2 regions of the Oceanicella actignis genome follow, and region 2 is predicted to be linked to the other one. Evidence: riboswitches for the same ligand, from Rfam matches in the RefSeq annotation. Region 2 holds a riboswitch; the other holds the start of a gene.
The links. A riboswitch is a leader RNA that binds a small molecule or an ion and turns the genes downstream of it on or off. The one in region 2 is predicted to bind thiamine pyrophosphate.

Region 1 (8,537 bases), on a different contig from region 2:
TGGGCTTTTGTTGCGCTGCGAAAAGATCCTTCACCGCCTCGACCAGCCGCGCGTCCGAAGCCGCGCGCATGTGCTGGCCGTTCAGATTGGCCAGCTTGGCGAAGTCGAAGCGCGCCGCGCTCTTGCCGATGCCGGGCAGGTCGAACCAGGCCTGCGCCTGGGCGTCGTCGAAGAACTCGTCGTCGCCATGGCTCCAGCCCAGCCGCGCCAAATAGTTGCGCATAGCCTCGGGCAGGTAGCCCATCTTGCGGTATTCCTCGACCCCCAGCGCGCCGTGGCGCTTGGACAGCTTGGCGCCGTCGGGGCCGTGGATCAGCGGGATGTGCGCGAAGACCGGCGTGCGCCAGCCCATGGCCTGGTAGATCAGCGTCTGGCGCGCGGCGTTGGTCAGGTGGTCGTCGCCGCGGATCACATGCGTCACGCCCATGTCGTGATCGTCGACCACCACGGCCAGCATGTAGGTGGGCGTGCCGTCCGAGCGCAGCAGGATCAGGTCGTCCATCTGCGCCGCGTCCCAGGTCACCGTGCCCTGCACCGCGTCCTCGACCTGCACGCGCCCCTCGCGCGGGGCGCGCAGGCGCACGGCGTAGGGCGCGCCCTCGGGCCAGTCCTCGGGGCCCTTGTCGCGCCAGGGGCTCTGGAACAGGGGCGGGCGGCCCTCGGCGCGGGCGGCCTCGCGGAAGGCGTCGATCTCTTCCTTGGTGGCGTAGCAGCGATAGGCCGCGCCCGAGGCCAGCATGGCCTCGGCAACCTCGCGGTGGCGCGCGACGCGCGAGAACTGGCTGACCGGCTCGCCGTCCCAGTCGAGGCCGAGCCATTTCAGCCCCTCGAGGATCGCCTCGGTCGCCTCGGGCGTCGAGCGCGCGCGGTCGGTGTCCTCGATCCGAAGCAGGAACCGCCCGCCGCGTCCGCGCGCATAGAGCCAGTTGAACAGCGCCGTGCGCGCGCCGCCGATATGCAGGAAGCCCGTCGGCGAGGGCGCGAATCGCGTGACGACAGGGGCGTCTTCGGTCCTGGTCGGAGTCATGGCTTCATCGCGTCCCGATTTTGTCTAAAGTGCGCCGGTCTTATCGCAACCCTTCGCACGGAGAACAAGCGGCTTGAGGCGTGAAGATCTGGTTGACTGGCTGTTGCGCGAACGCCGCCGGGCCGCGTTGTGGGCGCCCGTCTGCTTCGGCTTCGGAAGCTGGGTCTACTTCCAGGGCCCCGACGAGCCGGGCGCATGGGCCCTGTCGGCGGCGACGGCGGCGGCCGCGGCGCTGATCCCGGCCGCCTTCGCCGGCCGCGCGCCCTGGCTGCGGCTGGCGCTGATGGCGCTGGGGCTGCTTTGCGCCGGCTTCTCGGCGGCGGGGCTGCGGGCGCGGGCGGTCGCGGCGCCGGTGCTGCCGGCCGCCACCGACGCCACGGTCGAGGGACGCATCGTCGAGATCACGCGCTCGCGCACCGACATGCGCCGCGTGATGCTGGAGGACGTCATCATCTACGGCCTGGCGCGCGCCGACACGCCGCGCCGCGTGCGCGTCTCGTTGCTCGAGGGCGACTTCGCGCGCGACGTGCGGGTGGGCGAGCGGGTCGCCCTTTACGCGCGAATCGGACCGCCCGCGCCGCCGGTCGAGCCGGGGGGCTTCGACTTTCGCCGCTGGGCGTGGTTCCACGGCGTGGGCGGGGTGGGATTCGCGCGCGGGCCCGCCATGCCCGCCCCGCCGGCCGAGCTGCAGGGCCCGCTGGCGCGCGCGCAGGACTGGATCGGACGCGCGCGCGGCGCCATCGCCCGCGCCATTCAGGCCGCCGTGCCCGGCGAGCGGGGGGCCTTCGCGGCGGCGATCCTCGTCGGCGTGCGCGAGGGGGTGACGCAGGAGGCGCTTCAGGCGCTGCGCGATTCGAACCTGGCGCATCTGCTGGCGATTTCCGGGCTGCACATGGGGCTGCTCTCGGCGCTGGTCTTCGCGGTGGCGCGCATGGCTCTGGCGCTGATCCCGGCGGCGGCGCTGCGCGTCGAGCCGAAGAAGGCCGCCGCGGCGGCGGCGATGGCGGCGGGGCTGGTCTATCTGGTGCTGTCGGGCGCGTCGGTGGCCACGCAGCGCGCCTTCCTGATGGCGGCGGTCGCGCTGACGGCGCTGATGATCGACCGCGCGGCCATCTCGTTGCGGGCGCTGGCGGCGGCGGCGCTGGTCATCCTGCTGCTCAGGCCCGAAAGCCTGTTCGATGCGGGCTTTCAGATGTCGTTCGCCGCCACCGGGGCGCTGATCGCCTTCTACGAGTGGGTGCGCGAGCGCGGCCTGACCCAGTCGCCCGAGCAGCGCCCGGGCCTGCCTTGGCGCATCGGCCGGATCGCGGCCGGGGTGGCGCTGACCTCGCTCATCGCCGGGATGGCGACGGCGCCCTTCGCCGCGGCCGCCTTCAACCGGCTGCCCCTTTACGGGCTGCCGGCGAACATGATCGCGGTGCCGGTGATGTCGTTCTGGGTGATGCCGGCGGCGGTGCTGGCGGCGGCGCTGGCGCCGTTGGGCGCGGCCGGGCCGGCGCTGTGGGCCATGGGCGAGGGGATCGGCGTCATCCTGCATGTCGCGCGTCTGGCGGCGCAGATGCCCGACGCGGTGCGCCCGGTGGTCGCCCCGCCCGAGGGCGCGCTGGCGCTGATCGCGCTTGGCGGCCTGTGGCTGTGCCTGTGGCGCACGCGCATGCGGCTGGGCGGGGCGGCGGCGCTGGCGGCGGGGCTGGCGATGTGGGCGCAGGGCGGCGACCGGCCCGAGCTCTTGATCGCGCCCGAGGGGCAGGCGATCGGGCTGATGGGGCCCGAGGGGAGGGCGGTGGATCGCGCGCGCGGCGCGGGCTATGCGATCGAGACCTGGCTTGCGCGCGACGGCGACGGCGCCGACCAGAAGACGGCCGCCGCGCGCCCGGGGCTCGAGCGCGACAAGACCGGCGCCCGGGGCGAGATGTCGAATGGCTGGCGCGTGGCGCTGGCCGGTCGGCGCGCGCCCGATCCGGCGGCGCTGTGCGCGCCGCGCACGCTGCTCATCCTGCCGCGGCGGCCCGGCCCCGCGCCCGAGGGCGGGTGCCTGGCGCTGACCGACGCCGAGCTGGCGCGGCTGGGCGCGGCGGCGGTGCGGCCCGACGGCGACGCGCTGCGGATCGAGGGCGCGTTGCCGGCGGCGCGGGGGCGGCTGTGGGGCGGGGGCGGCGGCTGAGACCGCCCGCCCGGGGCAATGAAGTCGGCGGGAGGGCCTGGGGCGGGAGGGCCTGGGGCGCCCCGGCGGCGGACCGGCCTTGGAACGTGCGGGAACCGGACCGGCGCTCGGCGCGGTCGGATCGCGCCCGCGCGCTCGCCCCCGGCCGCCGGGCGCCGTCAGGGCGCGCGCCCCCGAAGGCGGGGCGCAGGCGGGGGCGGGCGGCGGCTCAGTAAGAGCGGATCAGCCCCACCAGCTTGCCCTGGATGCGGACCTTGTCGGCCGGATAGACGCGGGTCTCGTAAGCCGGGTTCGCGGCCTCGAGCGCGATCGTGTCGCCGCGCCGGCGCAGCCGCTTGAGCGTGGCTTCCTCCTCCTCGACCAGGGCGACGACGATGTCGCCGTTCTGCGCCACCTCCTGCCGCTGGATGACGACGATGTCGCCGTCATGGATGCCGGCCTCGATCATCGAGTCGCCCCGCACCTCGAGCGCGTAATGCTCGGCCCCGGGGCGCAGCATGGTGCTGGGCGCCTGCACGCGGCCGTGCTCGGTCTGGATGGCCTCGATCGGCACGCCCGCGGCGATGCGGCCCATGATGGGGATCGAGGTCGCCCCCTCGGGCATGGCGGCGGCGAAGGCGCCGGTCGGGCGCGGGTCGGGCTCGGCCGCGCCGCCCTCGATCACGCGGGGCGCGAAGCCGCCGCGCCGCTCGGCGCTCAGCGCCTCGGGCAGGCGCAGGATCTCGATGGCGCGCGCGCGATGGGGCAGGCGGCGGATGAAGCCGCGCTCCTCGAGCGCGGTGATCAGCCGGTGGATGCCCGATTTCGAGCGCAGCTTGAGCGCGTCCTTCATCTCGTCGAATGAGGGCGAGACGCCTTCGGCCTCGATCCTCTCGTGCAGGAAGGCGAGCAGCTCGCGTTGTTTCTTGGTCAGCATGGCGTCCCCGGCTCCGTCGTTCCCATTGTCACGTTCTACTTAGGTTCCTGTTTTGTGTCAACGCATTGACAATTGAGATCAACTTAGAGGGGAATATATTTCAAATTCGTTCCCGTCTCCATCGCCGGCGCGTTCGCGGGGATTTCGGCCAGGCAGTCGGCCGCGGCCAGGAGCGACAGAACGGCGCTGTCCTGATTGGCGAAAATCTCGAGCGCGGGGCCGTCGGGGCCGTCGATCAGCCGCGCGCGCGCGTAATGGGCGCGCGGGCCGTTGGCCGGCAGCGGATGCGCCAGGCGCGCCGTCAGCCGCCGCGGGGCGGGGGCCGGGTCGCCGGCCAGGGCGCGCGCGGCCGGCACGGCGAAGAGCGCGCCGCACACCATGGCCGAGACCGGATTGCCCGGCAGCCCCAGCGCCGTCGCGCGTCCAAGCCGCCCGGCCATGAGCGGCTTGCCCGGGCGCATGGCGATCTTGTGGAACGACAGCTCGGCCCCCGCCGCGAGCAGGGCCGCGCGCACAAGGTCGTGCTCGCCCACCGAGGCGCCCCCCAGCGTGACGATCATGTCGGCCTCGGCCGCCGCCTCGAGCGCGGCGCGCAGGCTGGCCGGATCGTCGCGCGCGATGGGTGTCAGGAACGGGTCGGCGCCCGCCTCGCGCAGCATGGCGTGCAGCCCGTAGCCGTTCGAGCTGACGATCTGGTCGGGGCCGGGGGTCTGGCCGGGCTCGACCAGCTCGTCGCCCGTGGGGATCAGCGCCACGCGCGGGCGCGCGCGGACGGGCGCGCGCTCGACGTTCATGGCCGCCAGCAGCGCCACGTCGCGCGCGCTCAGCCGGCGAGGCGCGAAGACGTCGCCCTCGGCGAAGTCGGCGCCGGCGGGGCGCACATGGCGCGCCGCGTCGGGATTCTCGCGCACGCGGATGAAGGCGCCGTCGTCTTCGGTCGCGGCGTCCTCCTGGATCAGCACGCGGTCGGCGCCTTCGGGCATGGGCGCGCCGGTGAAGATGCGCACCGCCTCGCCCGGCCCCACGCGCCCGTCAAAGCGCTGGCCCGCGCGCGCCGCGCCGATCACGCGGAACCGCGCGCCGGGGCGCAGCTCGTCGCCGCGCAGGGCGTAGCCGTCCATGGCCGAGGCGGCGAAGGGCGGCTGGGTGCGGCGCGCGCGCAGGGGGCGGGCCAGCACGCGGCCGGCGGCCTCGGTCAGCGGAACCTCTTCGATCCGGGGCAGGGGGGCGGCCAGGGCGAGCACGCGGCTCAGGGCGTCTTCGACGGTGATCATGCGCGGGCGGTCTCCGTTCTGTCGTTCGCGCCCCCGTGCGGGGCGATTGATTCGCCGCCGCGGCGCGGCGACGCCTCGGTTCTAGCACGGGCCGGGCGGGCGGCGCGCCGGGCGCCGCGTCGCGGTGGGCGAGCGGCCGATTGCGCGGGCCGGCGGGCGTGGCCGATGGCGCGGGAGGGCGGGCGCGGGCGGGCTGCGAATCGAGGGGCGCGGCGGCCTTGCGGCGCGGCGCCGGATGCAGCGCGCCATGCATGACGTTCGGCGCGCCTGACGCGGCGCGAAGGCGCGCCGCCGCGACGACCTGCGACGCAGGCGGCGCAAGGCGGCGTCGGGCGAGGCGGCGTCGGGCGAGGCGGCGTTGGGCGAGGCGGCGTCTGGCGAGGCGGCGTCGGGCGAGGCGGCGTCGGGCCAGGCGGGGCGCGCGCGCAGCGGCCGCGCGCGGGCCCTTGCGCGCGGCGCGGCGCGGCGCTAGCCTCGGGCGCAATCCGTTGGGGCGCCCCGCAAGGGGGCTGAGAGGTCTTGGACCGACCCATCGAACCTGATCCGGGTCATGCCGGCGTAGGGAACGGAGCGAAGCGCGGCCTGTCAGGGGCTTGGCGCGTCCTTTCGTCCTCCTTGCGCGCGGCGCAAGGTGGAGGACGACAGATGACCCCCGTCGCATTGACCATCGCCGGCTCCGACAGCGGAGGCGGCGCCGGCGTCCAGGCCGACCTCAAGACCTTCGCGGCCCTTGGCGTGCACGGCGCCTGCGCGCTGACGGCGGTGACGGCGCAGAACACCTGCGCGGTGACCGCGGCGCAGGCGCTGGAGCCGGCGCTGGTGCGCGCGCAGATCGCGGCGGTGGCGGCCGACATGCCCCCCGCCGCCGTCAAGATCGGGATGCTGGCCAATGCCGAGATCGTCGAGGCGGTCGCCGAGTCGCTCGACCTTCTGGCCGCGCCGGCGGTGCTTGACCCGGTGATGACGGCCAAGTCGGGCGACGCCCTGCTCGGCCCCGATGCCGAGGACGCCCTGCGCGCGCGCCTGCTGCCCCGCGCGACGCTGGTGACGCCGAACCTGCCCGAGGCGGCGCGGCTCCTGGGCCGGCCGCCGGCGCGCGACGCGGCCGAGGCGCTCTCGCAGGCGCGCGCGCTGGTGGCGCTGGGCGCACGCGCGGCGCTGGTCAAGGGCGGGCATGCCGAGGGCGAGATCTGCCGCGACGTGCTGGTCTGGCCCGGCGGCGAGGTCGCCTTCGCCGCGCCGCGCATCGACACGCGGCGCACGCATGGCACGGGCTGCACCCTGTCGGCGGCGATCGCGGCGCTGCTGGCGCGCGGCTGGGCGCTGCCGGACGCCGTCGGGCGCGCGCATGCCTGGCTGCACGCGGCCATCCGCGCGGCCGATGAGCTGGCGGTGGGGCGCGGGCGCGGCCCGGTGCACCACTTCCACGCGCTCTGGCCCCCCGCCATTCCCGAACCCACGCCCATGGGCCCGGCGGCCGAACCCGGCGCCGGGGCGGAAGCGGAAGCATGACGCGGTTCCTCGTCCTTGGCGCGGGCGTGGCGGGGCTGTGCGCGGCGGCCGAGCTGGCCGCGCGCGGCGCGCCGGTGCGAATCGTCGATCCCGCCGGCGGGCCGGGGCCGCAGGGCTGCTCGTGGTGGGCGGGCGGCATGCTGGCCCCCGACTGCGAGGCCGAGAGCGCCGACCCCCTGATCGCCCGCCTCGGCCGCGAGGCCGCCGACTGGTGGGCGGCGCGCGGCGCGCAGGTGACGCGGGCGGGCTCGCTGGTGGTGGCGCTGCCCGGCGACGGCGCGGCGCTTGACGCCTTCGCCGCGCGCAGCTCGGGCTGGCGGATGCTGGACGCCGAGGCGCTGGCGGCGCTCGAGCCCGACCTTGGCGGGCGCTTCTCGCGCGCGCTGTTCTTTCCCGACGAGGCGCATCTGGACCCGCGCGCCGCGCTGGCCGCGCTGCGCGACGGGCTGGCTGCGCGCGGCGTCGAGGTGGCGCGCGCCCTCGACCCGGCGGCGCCGCGCCCGGCGGCCACGCTCGACTGCCGCGGGCTTGGCGCGCGCGACCTCTTGCCCGATTTGCGCGGCGTGCGCGGCGAGATGATGATCCTGCGCGGCGCCGAGCTTCGCCTCGGCCGGCCGGTGCGCGTGCTGCATCCGCGCCACCCGATCTACGTCACCCCCCGCGCGGGCGGCGCGCTGATGCTGGGGGCCACGCAGATCGAAAGCGACTGGCGCGGCCCGGCGCGCGCGCGCTCGGCGCACGAGCTGCTGAGCGTCGCGCTGGCCCTTCACCCGGCCCTGGCCGAGGCCGAGATCCTCGAGCTGGGCGCCGATGCGCGCCCCGCCTTTCCCGACAACATCCCGCGCCTGCGCCGACAGGGCGACAGGATTCACCTCAACGGCCTGTTCCGGCACGGCTTTCTCATGGCGCCCGTTCTGGCGCGCATGGCCGCCGAACACCTGCTGGACGGGCGCATGCCGGAGCTGATGGACCATGCTGCTGAGAATTAACGGAGAGCCCGCGCGCGCCGGCGCGCGCAACCTGGCCGAGCTCATCGAGGCGCTGGGGCACGATCCGCGCGCCGTCGCCACCGCCCGGAACGGGCGCTTCGTGCCCGCCTCGGCGCGCGCGCAAGAGCCGCTGGCCGAGGGCGACGAGATCGAGATCGTCTCGCCCCGGCAGGGGGGCTGAGCCATGACCCGCGCGCCCCATGCCGGACCCGAACCCGCGCCCGAGCCGCAGGACGACGCCGGCGGACCCGTCTTCTACGGGCGGCGCATGCGCTCGGCCCTCATGCTGGGAACGGCGGGCTACCCGTCGCCGGCGGCGCTGGCCGAGGCGGCGCGCGCGGCCCGGCCCGCGGCGGTGACGGTTTCCTTGCGCCGCGAGGACGCCGGCGCGCGCGCCGGCGCCGCCTTCTGGGAGCTGGTGCGCGGCCTGGGCGCGCCGTTGCTGCCCAACACCGCCGGGTGCTTCACCGCGCGCGAGGCCGTGACCACCGCCCAGATGGCGCGCGAGCTGTTCGGCACGGACTGGATCAAGCTCGAGGTCATCGGCCGGGCCGACACGCTGGCGCCCGACCCCTTCGGCCTGGTCGAGGCGGCGCGCATCCTGTGCGCCGAGGGCTTTCGCGTCTTTCCCTACGCCACCGAGGACGCGGTCCTG
Region 2 (8,537 bases):
CCCAGCTTCAGCGCGGCCTGCAGGTCTACAACGAGGTCTGCTCGGCCTGTCATGGGCTCAAGTTCGTCGCTTTCCGCACTCTGGGCGACGAGACCGGCCCCGGCTATGACGAAGAGCAGGTCAAGGCCTTCGCCGCGATGTACGAGGTGCCCGACCCCGAAGGCGAGCCCGGCGACACCCGCCCGGGCAAGCCCTTCGACCATTTCCCGGCCAACACCTCGGCCGGGGCGCCCGATCTGAGCCTGATGGCCAAGGCGCGCGCGGGCTTTCACGGCCCGGCGGGGCTGGGCATCAACCAGATCGTCAAGGGCATGGGCGGTCCGGAATACATCTACTCGCTGCTGATTGGTTACACGGGCGAGGAAAAGACCGTCGCCGGCTCGACCCTTTACGAGAACCACGCCTTCCCGGGCGGCTGGATCTCGATGGCGCCGCCGCTCGAGGACGGCCGGGTCGAATATGCCGACGGCACCCCCGCCACCAAGGAGCAGATGGCCAAGGACGTGGCCGCCTTCCTCATGTGGGCGGCCGAGCCCAAGATGGTCGAGCGCAAGCAGGCCGGCGCGCGCAACTTCGCCTTCGTGGTGGTGCTGGCGGTGCTGCTTTACCTGACCAACAAGAAGCTCTGGTCCAAGGTCAAGAAGGGCGGCGGCGTCGCCTGACGACGCGGCGCCCCGAGGCCGAAGCCAAACCCCGCCGGGCCCTCCCGGCGGGGTTTTCGTTCGTCCCGGCGCACGGCCCGAGGCCCTTGTCGCCGAAGCGCGCCGGCGTGCGCGGCCCCGCCAGGGGCGCGACGGCGGCGGAGGGGGGCGACGAAGGGGGCAAGCGGAAAAGGCGCGGGGCGAGCGGGCTTGGGGGACGGGCGCTCAGTCCTCGCCAAGCCAGGCGCGCAGGGCGGGCGGAGGCGCGCGGAACAGCGCCTCGGCGGGCATGGCGGGGCCGAAGCGGCCCTCGGCGGCGACGGCGGCCAGATCGGCGCGGCGCGCCTCCTCGGGGTCGTGCGTGACCAGGATCACGGTCAGCCCGCGGCGCCGGCGCAGCTCTTCGACCAGGCCCAGCATCTCGCGCCGCATGCCGGGGCCAAGCGCGGCGAAGGGCTCGTCCAGCAGCAGGGCCGGCCGGTCGCGCAGCAGCGCGCGGGCCAGCGCCACGCGCTGGCGCTGGCCGCCCGACAGCTCGGCGGGCAGCCGCTCGCCCAGACCCTCGAGGCCGACCGCCGCCAGCGCCGCGTCCGCGCGCGCCAGCGCCTCGGGCGGCGGCCGCAGCGCCAGGCTCGCCCCGAGCGCGACATTGGCGCGGGCGGTCAGCTCGGGGAACAGGTTGTGCTCCTGAAACAGCATCGAGACGGGGCGCTCGGCCGGCGGCAGGCGGCTGACGTCGCGCCCGGCCACGCGCACGCGCCCCTCGGCGGGCGCAAAGCCGGCGATGACGTTGAGGATGGTCGACTTGCCCCCGCCCGAGGGGCCGATCAGCGCGCACAAGGCGCCGGCCGGCACCTCCAGCGCGCCTTCGAGCCGAAAATCCCCCTGGCGCAGGCGGATGTCCTCGAGCGCGATCATGGCCGCCGCCCCCGCCCAAGACGCCATCCGGGTCTCCATCCGAGTCCCCGTCCGCGCCCGCGCCTTCGGGCCGCGCGCGGCGACAGGCTGCGCGCGGCCAGGTCGAAGGCCAGGAACAGCCCGAAGCTGAGCGCCAGAAGCAGCAGCGAGGCTCCGGCCGCCGCATCCCAGCGGTAGCCGGCCATCAGCCGCTGAACCAGCAGCGGCAGGGTCGGCCCGTCGGCCGGCGCGAACAGCGCGATCACCCCCAGATCCCCCGCCGCCAGCGCCGCCGCCAGACCGGCCGCCAACCCCAGCGGCCGGCGCAGGGCGGGCCATGTCGCCGCCCGCAGCCGCGCCAGCCCGCGCAGGCCCAGCTGATCGGCCAGCGGGCCGTATTCGGCGCGCGCGCGCCGCAGGGCCGGCAGGATCAGGCCGAGGGCGAAGGGCAGGGCCATCGCCGCGTTGATGGCCGCCGTGATCGGCAGCGCCAGCGCGAAGGGGTCCGTCAGCGGGCGCAGCGCCAGGAACAGGCCCATGCCCATGACGAAGGGCGGCGCGGCCAGGGCCGACAGGCCCGCCGCCTCGACCGCGCGCGCCGCCCATGGCCGCCGCTCGAGCCGCAGCGCCAGCGTCGCCAGCCCCAGCGCCAGCGCCATGCACAGCGTCGCCGAGCCCAGCGCCACCATCAGCGAGCGCCCCGCCGCCGGCCAGGCCTGCGCCGGCAGCGCCGCCAGTCCCGCCGCGCCGCGCGCCAGCGCCGCGCCCAGCGGCAGCCCCAGAAACAGCCCCGCCGCGATCAGCGCCGCCGCGTCCGTCGCCCGCGCCGCCCGCCCGCGCCCGTCGCGGCGGACGATCCGGGCGCGCAATCCCGGCTCGGGCGGGCGCGCGCGCGACAGCGCCAGCGTCAGGGCCGCCAGCGCCATGCACAGCCCCAGCTGCGCCAGCGCCAGCAGCGCCGCGCGCGCCAGGTCGAAGTCGAAGCGCAGCGCCTGGTAGATCGCCAGCTCGAGCGTGGTCGCGCGCGGCCCGCCCCCCAGCGCCAGCGCCACGGCGAAGCTGGTCACGCAGACCAGGAAGATCAGCGCGAAGGCGCCCGGCGCGCTCTCGCGCAGCATCGGCCAGTCCATGCGCGCGAACAGGGCGCGGCCCTCGAGCCCCAGCTGTTCGGCCAGGCGCCAGCGCTCGGCCGGGATGGCGGCGTAGCCCTGAAGGAAGATGCGCGTCGCCAGCGGCAGGTTGAAGAACACATGCGCCAGCAGCACGCCCGGCAGGCCGTAGATGTCGGGCCTCGGCAGACCCAGCGCCGCCGCCGCGTCGGCGACCAGGCCCGAGCGCCCCCACACCGCCACCACGCCCAGAATGGCGACGATGGTCGGCAGCAGGAAGGGCGCGCCCAGAAGCGCGATCGCCGCGTCCCGCCCCCAGAAGCGCCGCCGCGCCAGCGCCCGCGCCAGCGGAACCGCCGCCGCCGTCGAGATCAGCGCCGACAGCGCCGCCTGGCGCAGCGTGAATTCCAGCGCCCGCGTGTCCGAGGCGCGCCAGGCCGGGGCGCCGCCGTCAAGCGCGCCCCAGCCATGCAGCAACGCCATGCCGGCCGAGCCGAAGGACAGCGCCAGCACCGCCGCCAGCGCCGCCCAGCTCGCCAGCCCCCCCGCCAGCGCCGCCGCGGCGTCAGCGCGAAAGCGCGTCAAGCCATTCGTCCACCGCCGCGTCGCGCAGCGCGCGCGCCTGCTCGGGCGGGAAGAGCAGCGAGCGCGCCGGGCGCGGCAGCGTCTCGAAACCCTCGGGCAGCCCCTGCGCCGGAGCGGCCACGGGATACATCCAGTTGGTCGTGGGAATGATGCTCTGGAACTTGTCCGACAGCATGAAGCGCAGGAAGCGGTCGGCCAGCTCGGGCTGGTCGCTGGCGGCCAGCTTGCCGGCGACCTCGACCTGCATGTAGTGGCCCTCGGGGAAGATGGCGGCCTTCTTCGAGGCGTCGCCCTCGGCGATCAGGTGATAGGCGGGCGAGGTGGTGTAGGACAGCGCCATGTCGGCCTCGCCCTCGAGGAACATGCCATAGGCCTCGGACCAGCCCTTGGTCACCGTGACGATGCGCGGCGCAAGGCGGCGCCAGTAGTCGCCGGCGCGCTCGCCATAGATGTGCTTGACCCACATCAGCAGCCCCAGCCCGGGGGTCGAGCTGCGCGGGTCCTGGATCACGATGCGCAGGTTCTCGGCGTTGGCCAGGGCCTCGAAATCGGCGGGCGGCTCGGGCAGGCGGGTCGAGTCGTAGACGAAGGCGAACCAGCCGTAGTCGTAGGGCAGGAACAGCGGGTCGTCCCAGCCGCCGGGCAGATCGACCTTGGCGGCGATGCCGTGCGGGGCGAACAGCCCGCTCTCGGCGGCCTCGGCCGTCAGGTTGGTGTCGAGCCCCAGCGCCACATCCGCCTCGGTGCGCGCGCCCTCGAGCTTGAGCCGCCCGAGCAGCGCCGCCCCGTCGCCCGCCGCGACGAAGCGCAGGTCGCAGCCGCATTCGGCCTCGAAGGCCTTCTCGACCGCCGGGCCGGGGCCCCAGTCGGACACGAAGCTGTCATAGGCGTAGACGGTCAGCGTCGGGCGCTCTTCCGCCGCCAGGGGCGCGGCGCTCAGCGCGGCGGCCAGGGCGGCGGCCGCGATGGGGGGAAGCTTCATCATTCGTCCTCCTTGCTGCCAGGGGCGCGGAGGCGTGCGCCGGTCAAGCGCCTTCGCCTTTCCTACGCCGGCATGATCCGGGTCAGGTTCAACGGGTCCGCATGTCGCGTCTCAGCCTGCGATGCAGGCGCCCCGAGGCCGCACCATCCTGTAGCGCGCGCCGCGCCGAATGCAAGTGCGCGTCGCGCGCCTTTGGGCTTGGCGTCGCCGCCGCCGACGCGCTAGACGAACGCGGGAAGGAGAACCGCGCATGTCGATCAACAGCTTCGGACGCATGTTCCGCGTCACCACCTGGGGCGAAAGCCACGGCCCGGCGCTGGGCGCCGTCGTGGATGGCTGCCCCCCCGGCGTTCCGCTGGACGAGGCCGCCATCCAGCGCTGGCTCGATCAGCGCAAGCCGGGCCAGAACCGCTTCACCACCCAGCGGCGCGAGCCCGACGCCGTGCGCATCCTGTCGGGCGTGTTCGAGGGGCGCACGACCGGTACGCCCATCCAGCTGATGATCGAGAACGCCGATCAGCGCTCGAAGGACTATTCCGAGATCGCCGACAAGTTCCGCCCCGGCCATGCCGACCTGGCCTATTGGCAGAAATACGGCATCCGCGACCATCGCGGCGGCGGGCGCTCGTCCGCGCGCGAGACGGCGGCGCGCGTGGCGGCGGGGGGCGTGGCGCGCGCGGCGCTGGCCGAGCTGGCGCCGGGCATCGTCATCCGCGGCTGCATGGTGCAGATGGGCAAGCTGCGCATCGACCGCGCCCGTTTCGACTGGGCCGAGGTTGCGCGCAATCCCTTCTGGTCGCCCGACGCCGAGGCCGCCCGCGCCTGGGCCGAGCATCTGGACGCGCTGCGCAAGTCGGGCAACTCGGTGGGCGCGGTGGTCGAGGTCACGGCCTCGGGCGTGCCGGCGGGCCTCGGGGCGCCGATCTACGGCAAGCTCGACGCCGATCTGGCCGCGGCCATGATGTCGATCAACGCCGTCAAGGGGGTCGAGATCGGGGCCGGCATGGCCGCGGCCGAACTGACGGGCGAGGAGAACGCCGACGAGATCTTCATGGGCCAGGGCGGGCCGCGCTATTCCTCGAACCATGCGGGGGGCGTGCTGGGCGGCATCTCGACCGGGCAGGACGTGGTGGTGCGCTTCGCGGTCAAGCCGACCTCGTCCATCCTGCGCCCGCGCGCGACCATCGACAAGACGGGCGCCGAGACCACCATCGTCACCAAGGGCCGGCACGATCCGTGCGTGGGCATCCGCGCCGTGCCGGTGGGCGAGGCGATGATGGCCTGCGTGCTGCTCGACCACATCCTGCTGCATCGCGGCCAGATCGGCGGCGCGGTGGGCGAGACGCGCGGACGCGTGGGGCCATGAGCGCGCCCGCCCCAAAGGCGCTGCTGTTCGACGTGTTCGGCACGCTGACGGACTGGCGCGGCGGCGTGGCGCGCGCCGTGGCCGCGGCCTTCGCGGCCAGGGGCGCGGCGGTGGACGCGCATGCCTTCGCGGACGCCTGGCGGGGCGAATACCAGCCGGCCATGGAGCGGGTGCGCTCGGGCGCGCGCCCCTATGCGCAGCTCGACGAGCTGCACCGCGAGAATCTGGACCGGACGCTGGCGCGCATGGGCTTCGAGGGGCTGTTCGACGAGGACGAGCGCGACGCCCTCGCCCGCGCCTGGGAGCGTCTTCCCCCCTGGCCCGACGCGCCCGGCGCGCTCGAGCGGCTGCGCGCCATCGCGCTGACGGCGGCGTGCTCGAACGGATCGGTGGGGCTGATGGCGCGGCTGGCGCGTCATGCGGGGCTGCGCTGGGATTGCATCCTGGGCGCGGATCTGGCCCGCGATTACAAGCCGCGCGCCGGGGTCTATCTGGCCGCCTGCGCCGCGCTGCGGCTGCGTCCCGAGGAAACGGCCATGGTCGCGTGCCACGACCATGACCTGGCGGCCGCGCGCGCGGCGGGGCTGCGCGCCGCCTGGATCGCCCGCCCGCTCGAGCACGGCCCGGGCCGGCCCGCCCCCGAGCCCGAGCAGGAATGGGACTGGATCGCCCGGGACCTGCACGATCTGGCCGACCAGCTGGGCGCGCCGCGGCCCTGAGCCGGCGCCCGCCCGGCGTCGCGATGGCCCCGAGAGCGCGCGGCCTTCACCGGCCGGCCCCGCGCGAGGCCGGCGCGTTTCGCGGCGCGCCAAACCTGTGCGCCGGGGACCGATTCGCGACGGACCTGGGGGGCCCGGCGCGGGCGCGTCAGCGGCGGGCGAAGGCGGCGGCCAGCTCGACATGGCCCGACCACAGGAACTGGTCGACCGGCTGCACCCATTCGAGCGCGAAGCCGCCATCGATCAGGATGCGCGCGTCGCGCGCGAAGCTGCCCGGATCGCAGCTGACCATGGCGACGCGCCGCAGACCCGAGGCGGCCAGCGCCTGGGCCTGCGCCTTCGCGCCCGCGCGCGGCGGGTCGATGACGGCGGCGTCGAAGCGGCGCAGCTCTTCGGGGGTCAGGGGGCGGCGGAACAGGTCGCGCGCCTGCGTCGTCAGCCGCCGCAGCGCCCCGCCAGCCGCGCGCCACGCCGCGTCCAGCGCCGCCAGCGCGGCGGCGTCGCTTTCCACGGCCAGAACCTCGGCCCGGCGCGACAGGGGCAGGGCGAAGGTGCCGCACCCCGCGAACAGATCGACCACGCGCCGCGCCTCGCCCAGGGCCTCGTCCACCGCCGCGCGCAGCGCCGCCTCGCCCTGCGGCGTCGCCTGCAGAAAGCCCCCCGGCGGGGGCAGGACCGGCAGGCCGTCGAAATCCTGCGCCGGCGGGCGGGCCATGAACAGCGCCTCGCCCTCGTGGCTCAGCCGCGCCCAACCCTCGCGCGCGGCGATCTCGGCCAGCCGCGCGCGCAGCGGCCCGTCCAGCGGCTTGACCTGGCGCAGATCCACGTCCAGCCCCGCATCCGAAACCGTGACCGCCAGCTTCGCCTCGCCCTTGCGCGAGGCGACCAGCGGGACCAGCGCGCGCAGCCCCTCGAGCGCGGCGACGATGCGCGGATCGGCCAGCTCGCAGGTTTCGATGGGCACGATGCGGTCCTCGGCGCGGGCGTGAAAGCCCAGCATGACGCTCTTCTTCGTGCGCCGCGCCGACAGCGTCGCGCGCCGGCGCGAGCGCGGCGGCGAGACGATGGTCTCGCGCAGCGCGACGCCGCCGATGCCGCGCGCGGCCAGCGCCTCGCGCACGCGCTCGCGCTTCCACTCGGCCAGAAAGCCGGGCGCGGCGTGCTGCAGCGCGCAGCCCCCGCATTCGCCCGCATGGGGGCAGGGCGGGGCGACGCGGTCGGGCGAGGGCGCGACGATCCGCGGCGCGATCATGCGCCCCTCGATCACCGCGCCGACGACGCGCTCGCCCGGCAGGGCGCCGGGCACGAACACGTCGCCCGCCGCGTTCACGCCGTCGCCGCGATGGCCAAGCCGCGCGACCAGCATCCCTTCGGCTTCTTCGGTCATGGTCGGGGCGTCTCCTTGACGGCGGCGATCAGGTGCTCGACCGCGCCCTCGCCGCCGCGGATGGGGCTGGTCGCCTCGCCCAGCGCGCGCCAGCCCGAGCTGCGCAGGAACTCGCGGATGCGTGCGCGCACGCGCGCATGCACGGCCGGGTCGCGCACCATGCCGCCCTTGCCGACCGCCTCGGGGCCGGCCTCGAACTGCGGCTTGATCAGCGCGACCAGCGTCGCCCCCGGCCGCGCCAGCGCCAGCGCGCAGGGCAGGGCCTTTTCCAGCGAGATGAACGACACGTCGCTGACCACCCAGTCCACCGGCGGCACGAGGCCCGGCGGGATGGCGCGCGCGTTCACGCCCTCGAGGCAGCGCACCCGCGGGTCGGCGCGCAGGCGCGGATGCAGCTGGCCGCGGCCGACGTCCAGCGCATGGACGCGCGCCGCGCCGCGCGCCAGCAGCACCTCGGTGAAGCCGCCGGTCGAGGCGCCGACGTCCAGCGCCTCGCCATGCGGGGTCAGGCCGAAGACGTCGAGCGCATGCACAAGCTTGAGCGCTGCGCGCGAGACCCACGGGCAGGGATCGGCGGCGACGCGCACCTCGTCCCCGGGGCCGACCTTGCGGGCGGGCTTGCGCTCGGGGCGGCCGTCGACCAGCACCGCGCCGGCCGCGATCAGCGCCTGCGCGCGCGCGCGGCTTTGCGCAAGGCCAAGCTCGACGAGGCGCTGGTCAAGGCGCATGGCGCGCGGCTCCTCGGCGCGCGGGGTCAGCGGCCCGCGGCCCGCGCCGCGGCGCGCGCCTCGTCGCCGCGGCCCAGCGCGCCCAGCGCCGCCGACACGATGTGCGGCGCGGTCAGCCCCGCG

Region 1: linked by a shared signal. The riboswitch ahead of thiD (bifunctional hydroxymethylpyrimidine kinase/phosphomethylpyrimidine kinase) and the one ahead of thiB (thiamine ABC transporter substrate binding subunit) in region 2 are both predicted to bind thiamine pyrophosphate.

Annotation. Positions count from the first base shown of each region.
Region 1 is NZ_FOHL01000002.1:462,059-470,595, reverse strand. Features, by position in the region: gene gltX (glutamate--tRNA ligase) at 1-1,027, opposite strand, end outside; gene BMW67_RS04845 (ComEC/Rec2 family competence protein) at 1,101-3,191, shown strand; gene lexA (transcriptional repressor LexA) at 3,400-4,107, opposite strand; gene BMW67_RS04835 (molybdopterin molybdotransferase MoeA) at 4,191-5,381, opposite strand; TPP riboswitch at 5,861-5,963, shown strand; gene thiD (bifunctional hydroxymethylpyrimidine kinase/phosphomethylpyrimidine kinase) at 6,027-6,893, shown strand; gene BMW67_RS04825 (FAD-dependent oxidoreductase) at 6,890-7,882, shown strand; gene thiS (sulfur carrier protein ThiS) at 7,866-8,063, shown strand; gene BMW67_RS04815 (thiazole synthase) at 8,067-8,537, shown strand, end outside.
Region 2 is NZ_FOHL01000005.1:125,737-134,273, forward strand. Features, by position in the region: gene BMW67_RS09585 (cytochrome c1) at 1-662, shown strand, start outside; gene BMW67_RS09590 (thiamine ABC transporter ATP-binding protein) at 867-1,559, opposite strand; gene BMW67_RS09595 (ABC transporter permease family protein) at 1,556-3,232, opposite strand; gene thiB (thiamine ABC transporter substrate binding subunit) at 3,213-4,214, opposite strand; TPP riboswitch at 4,257-4,359, opposite strand; gene aroC (chorismate synthase) at 4,465-5,580, shown strand; gene BMW67_RS09610 (haloacid dehalogenase type II) at 5,577-6,299, shown strand; gene BMW67_RS09615 (class I SAM-dependent RNA methyltransferase) at 6,448-7,665, opposite strand; gene BMW67_RS09620 (TlyA family RNA methyltransferase) at 7,683-8,414, opposite strand; gene dxs (1-deoxy-D-xylulose-5-phosphate synthase) at 8,441-8,537, opposite strand, start outside.